2 regions of the Azospira sp. I09 genome follow, and region 1 is predicted to be linked to the other one. Evidence: predicted binding sites of a transcription regulator. Region 1 holds the regulator's gene; the other holds the start of a gene.

Region 1 (3,652 bases):
ACAACCTGAAAAAGCGCTACAAGTCCCGCACCGTGGTGCATGACGTGTCCTTCGAGGTGGGCAGCGGTGAGGTGGTCGGCCTGCTGGGCCCCAACGGTGCCGGCAAGACCACCTGTTTCTACATGATCGTCGGCCTGGTGCCCTCCGACGGCGGCTCCATCCAGCTGCAAAATCAGGAAGTGACCCACTTCCCCATCCACAAGCGGGCCCATCTGGGCATTTCCTACCTGCCCCAGGAGGCCTCCGTCTTCCGCAAGCTCAACGTGGAGGAGAACATCCGCGCCGTGCTGGAACTGCAGAAGCTACCCAAGCACGAGATCGACCTGCGCCTGGAGGAGCTGCTGGAAGAGCTGCACATCGGCCACATCCGCGCTTCCAATGCCGCCGCCCTGTCCGGTGGCGAGCGCCGCCGGGTGGAAATCGCCCGGGCCCTGGCCACCTCTCCCCGTTTCATCCTGCTGGATGAGCCCTTCGCCGGCGTGGACCCCATCGCCGTGCTGGAAATCCAGAAGATCATCCGTTTCCTCAAGGACCGCAGCATCGGCGTGCTCATCACCGACCACAACGTGCGTGAGACCCTGGGCATCTGCGACCGGGCCTACATCATCAATGAGGGACGGGTGCTGGCGTCTGGCCGCCCGGATGAGATCGTTTATAATGAAGACGTCCGAAAAGTATATCTGGGCGAGAGCTTCCGTCTCTGACGAGCCCAGTCTCCGAGTCTTTCCCTCAACCCGCTCATTGCCGCCGGCCCCTTCGGCCCCGGGTCCATGAAACCAACCCTCCAACTCAAACTCTCGCAGCACTTGGCCCTGACGCCACAGCTGCAGCAGTCCATCCGGCTGCTGCAACTGTCGACGCTTGAGCTGGAGCAGGAGTTGGAGAAGTATCTGCTGGAAAACCCCCTGCTGGAGCGGGAGGACGAGAACTACGAGCCCTCCTACAGCGGGAGCGAAGGCGAATACGCCGGCAGTACGGCCGAGTCCGCTGCCGAAGGCCCGCGGGAAGGCGATAGCGGCGAATCCGGTGAAGGCGCCGACAGTCACGGCCCCGAAGAAGTCCGGGACGACAGCCGGGACCGCCTGGGTGAGGGCGAGGACTGGTTTGCCGAAGGCAGCTACCCTTCCGCCTCCCGCGACGAGGACGAGGATTCCGACTTCCAGGAAGTGCAGGCCGCCAACACCTCCCTGCGCGACCACCTCAACTGGCAGCTGGGCCTGATGCAGCTCTCCGAGCGGGACCGGCAGCTGGTCAGCTTCCTGATCGAGGCGCTGGACGAGGACGGCTACCTGACCCAGCCCCTGGAGGAGCTGCAGGAAGCCCTGCCGGAAGAGCTGGAAATCGATCTGGACGACCTGCAGATCGCCCTGCGCCACCTGCAGCACCTGGACCCGACCGGTGTCGGTGCCCGCACTCCGGGCGAATGCCTGGCCCTGCAGCTGGAAGCCCTGCCGGCCGACGAGGTGCGGGACCAGGCCCTGAAGCTGGTGCGCCATCACCTGGAACTGCTGGCCGGCCGGGACTTCACCAAGCTGAAGAAGCTGCTGGGCTGCGACGACGAGCGCCTGCGCGCCGTCACCAACCTGGTGAAGAGCCTCAACCCCCGGCCCGGCGCCCAGTACGCGCCCCTGGATGCCCGCTACATCACCCCGGACGTGGTGGTGAAGAAGGTGCGCAACCAGTGGACCGCCAGCATCAATCCGGACGCCTACCCGCGCCTGCGCATCAACCGGCTCTACGCCGAGATCCTCTCCAAGCAGCGCGGCTCCAGCCTCTCCGGCCAGCTGCAGGAGGCCCGCTGGCTGATCAAGAACGTGCAGCAGCGTTTCGACACCATCCTGCGCGTGTCCCAGGCCATCCTGGACCGCCAGCGCCAGTTCTTCGAACACGGCGAGGTGGCCATGCGTCCCCTGGTACTGCGGGAAATCGCCGAAACCCTGGGCCTGCACGAATCCACCGTCTCCCGGGTGACCACCCAGAAGTACATGGCCACCCCCCGGGGCATTTTCGAACTCAAGTATTTCTTCGGCAGCCACGTGGCCACGGATACGGGGGGCGCCTGTTCGGCCACCGCCATCCGGGCCCTGATCAAGCAGCTGGTGGCGGCCGAAGACCCCAAAAAACCCCTTTCGGACAGTCAAATATCCGAAATTCTTGGCCAACAAGGCATTGTTGTGGCGCGTCGAACCATTGCAAAATACAGAGAAGCGCTCAACATTTCGCCGGCCAACCTACGCAAGTCCATCTAAAAAAGGAGCGAGCCATGAACCTGCACATCACCGGACATCACCTGGAAGTCACCCCGGCGATCCGCGACTACGTCACTGCCAAGCTGGAGCGGGTTACGCGTCACTTCGACAGCGTCATCGACGTCAACGTCATCCTCACCGTGGAAAAGCTGAAGCAGAAGGCTGAAGTCACCGTGCGCGTGCCCGGCAAGGACATCCACGTGGATGCCGAGGATGCCGACCTGTATGCCGCCGTGGACACCCTGATCGACAAGCTGGACCGCCAAGTGCAGAAGTACAAGCAGAAGGCCCAGGATCACCACCGCGACACCATCAAGAATCACATCGAAGAGTGATCTGATTCCCTCTCCGGGACTGGGACGAAAGGCATAGGCGGCGGGGTCGTTTTCCGTTATGATCCCGCCACTTTTCGCCTGGTATCCTGCCTGAATCCCAGTCTCCAACCGGCCCTGCCGCCGCCATCCCGCTGTTCGGGGAAGGTTCCCGCCCCATGGATCTGATTGCCAAACTCCTCCCTCCCGCCCACATCCTGCTGGACCTCGAAGCCAGCAGCAAGAAGCGGGCATTCGAGCAGGCCGGACTGCTGTTCGAGAACAACCTGGGCATCGCCCGGGCCACGGTTTTCGACAGCCTCTTCGCCCGGGAAAAACTCGGTTCCACCGGCCTGGGCCAGGGGGTTGCCATTCCCCACGGCCGCATCAAGGGGCTCAAGGAAGCCGCCGGCGCCTTCATGCGCCTGTCCGCCCCGGTGCCTTTCGATTCCCCCGACGGCAAGCCCGTCGGCCTGATGTTCGTGCTGCTGGTGCCGGAACAGGCCACCGAGCAGCATCTGCAGATTCTTTCCGAGCTGGCCCAGCGTTTCTCCGACCGGGCCTTCCGCGAGGCCCTGGGCGCCTGCGACAACACCGACGACGCCCACCGCCTGTTCACCGACTGGGGGAACCATGCGGCAAATCTCCATCAGCCAGCTGTTTGAGGACCACCAGGACAAGCTGTCCCTGACCTGGGTCGCGGCCCAGGGTGCCGAACGCTCCATCGAGATCCGGGAGCGGGGCAACTACGGCGCCGACGTGGTCGGCCACCTCAACCTGATCCACCCGGAACGCCTGCAGGTCATCGGCGCCGCCGAGTACCAGTGGCTGAGCCGGGTCAATCCTGAGCGCCTCAAGGCGCAGATGAACGAAATCTTCGCCGCCCAGCCCCCCGCCGTCATCGTCGCCGAGGGCCTGGAAGTGCTGCCGGCCGTGCTGGAGGGCTGCGAGAGCACCGGCACGCCCCTGTTCACCACCGCCAAACCCTGCTCGGCCGTGATCGACCTGCTGCGCATCTACCTCTCCCGCCGCCTGGCGGACACGGTGTCGGTGCATGGCGTCTTCATGGACGTGCTGGGCATGGGCGTCCTC
Region 2 (3,652 bases), 1.4 Mb from region 1:
CTGCCCGTTCCCGGCCCTGTTTGGAGAGATCCACGGCTTTGTGGGAATCCCCCTGGGTCTCCTCGGCGCTGTCGGAAATGTGGCTGGAACTGACCGTCAGCTGTTCAATGGCGGCGGCCATGGAGGAGGTGGCATCGGCCTGGGCACCGGTGGTGTCGGCCAGCTGGCTGGAGGCGGAGCTGATCGCCTGGGAGTTGCTGGCCAGGGTTTCCGCGTCCTGGCGGATTTCGGTGAGCATCTGGCGCAGGGAGAGCACCATCTGGCTCAGGGCATGGAGCAGGCTGCCGGGCTGGGTCTGGCCGATGGCCGCATGCAGGTTGCCGCCGGCCACCTGCTGCATGATGGCCGTGGCGGCGGCAGGTTCGCCACCGATCTGCTTGAGCACGCTGCGGGTCACCAGGTAGCAGATGCTGCCGATCAGGGCCAGCACCACCAGAGCCAGCAGGCCCTGGTAGATCAGGGTTTGCTGGAACTCCCGGTCCACTTCGTCGATATAGACGCCGGTGCCGATGATCCAGTCCCAGGCCGGGAATTTCTGGGCGTAGAGCACCTTGGGATACATGGTGGGGTCGCCCGCCTTCTTGACGAACTGGGTGTCCATGTAGGTGGTGGCCTGGTTCTGCAGCAGGCTTGCCAGTTCCCGGATGATCAGCTTGCCGCTGCCGTCCTTCACCTGGTCGCCCATGGGCTTGCCTTCCCATTCCGGCTTCAGGGCATGCATGACGCTGATGCCATCGGGGGTCCAGATGTAGAAATAGTCGCTCTTGCCGTCGGGGCCGTTGAAGCGGATCTGCCGCACGGCCGCCTTGGCGTGGGCCTGGGCCTCGTCGCGGCTGAGGTTGCCGGCGGCTTCCTGGCTTTGATAGTAGGCGACCACGTTGTAGGCGCCCTGGGTGATGGCGCGAATCTGTCCTTTTCTCTCATCCAGCATGAGGGAGCGGGTATTGAAGGCGGCGATGGCCGCCAGTGCCAGGACCCCCAGGAGCGCCACCAGCACCACCGCCAGGAGTCGGGTACGCAGGGAAAGTTGATCAAGCATGGGATTGTCCAAACTATATGAAACATGAAGTGCGCATTATATTTCCGCCACCAGCCATGCTGTGAAGGAAATCACACTTTTCTGCTTCAAATTGGTGCGCCTGCTTCTGCCCATGGTGCATGGTGGCACCGTTTTCTGGCGCCGCTTCCGCCAATTCCCCGGAAGTCCTTTAAGGATCAAGCGATTATGATCCTGGCACAACCCCTGCTATTTGATTGTCGCCCTTCCTCATGGCGCGACCATCATGAACAAGCCCAGCTTCTTCGACGAAATGAACGGTGCCGACGGCGCCGTCCGCTCCCACTACCAGACCTACCGGCGCTGGCTTTCCGAAACCCCTGACGAACGCATCGCCCGCAAGCGGGCCGAGGCCGACATCGCCTTCCGCCGCGTCGGCATCACCTTCGCCGTCTATGGCGAGGAGGCCGGCACCGAGCGGCTGATCCCCTTCGACATCATTCCCCGGGTCATCCCGGCAGATGAATGGAAGGCCCTCAAGGCCGGCCTCAAGCAGCGGGTCAAGGCTCTCAACCTGTTCCTCCACGACATCTACCACGACCAGGAAATCCTCAAGGCCGGGCGCATTCCCCGGGAGCAGGTGGAGGGCAACGCCCAGTTCCGTCCCATCATGCGCGGGGTGGACGTGCCGGCCGGCATCTATGCCCACATCGCCGGCGTGGACCTGGTGCGGGCCGGGGCCGGCGAGTTCTACGTGCTGGAAGACAACCTGCGGGTGCCCTCCGGCGTCTCCTACATGCTGGAAGACCGCAAGATGATGATGCGGCTCTTCCCCGAGCTCTTCTCCAAGCACAAGGTGGCCCCGGTGGAACACTACCCGGACCTGTTGCTGGAAACCCTGCGGGCCTCCGCCCCCAACGGCGTCTCCGATCCCACGGTGGTGGTGCTGACCCCGGGGGCCTACAACAGCGCCTACTTCGAGCACACCTTCCTGGCCCAGCAGATGGGGGTGGAACTGGTGGAAGGGCGGGACCTCTTCGTCGATAACGACACGGTCTACATGCGCACCACCCAGGGCCCCCAGCGGGTGGACGTGATCTACCGCCGCATCGACGACGACTTCATCGACCCCCAGGTCTTCCGCGCCGATTCCATGCTCGGCGTGCCCGGCATCCTGCAGGCCTACCGGGCCGGCAAGGTGACCCTGGCCAATGCGGTGGGCACCGGGGTGGCCGACGACAAGTCCATCTACCCCTATGTGCCGGAGATGGTGCGCTTCTACCTGGGGGAGGAGCCCATCCTCAACAACGTCCCCACCTACATGTGCCGCAAGCCCGACGACCTGGCCTACACCCTGGCCCACCTGCCGGAACTGGTGGTGAAGGAAGTCCATGGCGCCGGCGGCTACGGCATGCTGGTGGGGCCGGCCTCCACCCAGGCCGAGATCGAGGACTTCCGCCGGCGTCTTGTCGCCAACCCGGAAAAGTACATCGCCCAGCCCACCCTGGCCCTCTCCACCTGCCCCACCTTCGTCGAATCGGGCGTGGCGCCACGCCACATCGACCTGCGCCCCTTCGTCCTCTCCGGCAAGGAAGTGACCATGGTCCCCGGCGGCCTCACCCGGGTGGCCCTGCAGGAAGGCTCCCTGGTGGTGAACTCCTCCCAGGGCGGCGGCACCAAGGACACCTGGGTGCTGGAATGAAAAGCTTTGCCACAGAGGGCACAGAGAACACAGAGAAAATGCGATTGCATGACCAAGCCAATTTTTCTAGGCAAGGCCTATCTGCTGCGAGCTTGTCCCTCTGTGATCTCTGTGTCCTCTGTGGCTAATAAATAAGGAGCCGCATATGCTCAGTCGTACCGCCGATCACCTCTACTGGATGGCCCGCTACATCGAGCGGGCCGAGAACCTGGCCCGCCTGCTGGACGTCACCTACCAGATGTCCCTGGTGCCCCAGTCGCCGGAAGCGGCGAACCAGAACTGGAACGCCATCATCGTCCTCAACAGCCTGGAAGAGCCCTTCGCCAAGGCCTACGGCGAGCCCAGCGCGGAAAACGTGCTGCGCTTCATGGTGCGGGACGAAAGCAACTTCTCCTCCATCTACAGCTGCCTGCGGGCGGCCCGGGAAAACGCCCACGCCGTGCGCGGCACCCTCACCACGGAAATGTGGGAGACCATCAACGCCGCCTGGATCGACCTGCGGGCCCAGAGCTTCGAGCAGATCATGGCCGGCGGCATCACCGAGTTCTTCGAATGGGTCAAGCTGCGCTCGGCCCTGACCCGGGGCGTCACCTTCGGCACCCTGCTGCAGGACGAGGCGGCCCACTTCATCCGCATGGGTGGCCTCCTGGAGCGGGCCGACAACACAGCCCGCATCCTGGACGTGAAATACCACTTCCTGCAGCCCAACGGCGAAGGGGAGGAGGGCGGCGTCACCGACTTCTACCAGTGGGGCGCCCTGCTGCGCTCCCTTTCCGCCTTCGAGGTGTACCGCAAGGTGTACCGGGACGTCATCACCCCGGCCCGGGTGGCCGAGCTGCTGATCCTGCGCATGGACATGCCCCGCTCCCTGCACCACTGCCTGGACAAGGTGAATCACCTGCTGGGCCTGGTGGGCAACCGCCAGTCCAGCGAGACCCTGCGCCGGGCCGGCC

Evidence for each region. Region 1 encodes sigma-54, which starts transcription at its own class of promoters, with help from an activator protein. Its sites were predicted from a motif close to TGGCACGCTTNCTGCTNA; they were not measured.
Region 2: AZSP09_RS00570 (circularly permuted type 2 ATP-grasp protein) is a predicted target of sigma-54. The motif match lies at 1,233-1,250, and genes of this name have one in related genera.

Annotation. Positions count from the first base shown of each region.
Region 1 covers NZ_AP021844.1:2,453,936-2,457,587, reverse strand. Annotated here, with positions in the region: gene lptB (LPS export ABC transporter ATP-binding protein) at 1-704, shown strand, start outside; gene AZSP09_RS11510 (RNA polymerase factor sigma-54) at 771-2,249, shown strand; gene hpf (ribosome hibernation-promoting factor, HPF/YfiA family) at 2,264-2,584, shown strand; gene ptsN (PTS IIA-like nitrogen regulatory protein PtsN) at 2,740-3,225, shown strand; gene hprK (HPr(Ser) kinase/phosphatase) at 3,194-3,652, shown strand, end outside.
Region 2 covers NZ_AP021844.1:109,613-113,264, forward strand. Annotated here, with positions in the region: gene AZSP09_RS00565 (methyl-accepting chemotaxis protein) at 1-1,039, opposite strand, end outside; gene AZSP09_RS00570 (circularly permuted type 2 ATP-grasp protein) at 1,284-2,699, shown strand; gene AZSP09_RS00575 (alpha-E domain-containing protein) at 2,845-3,652, shown strand, end outside.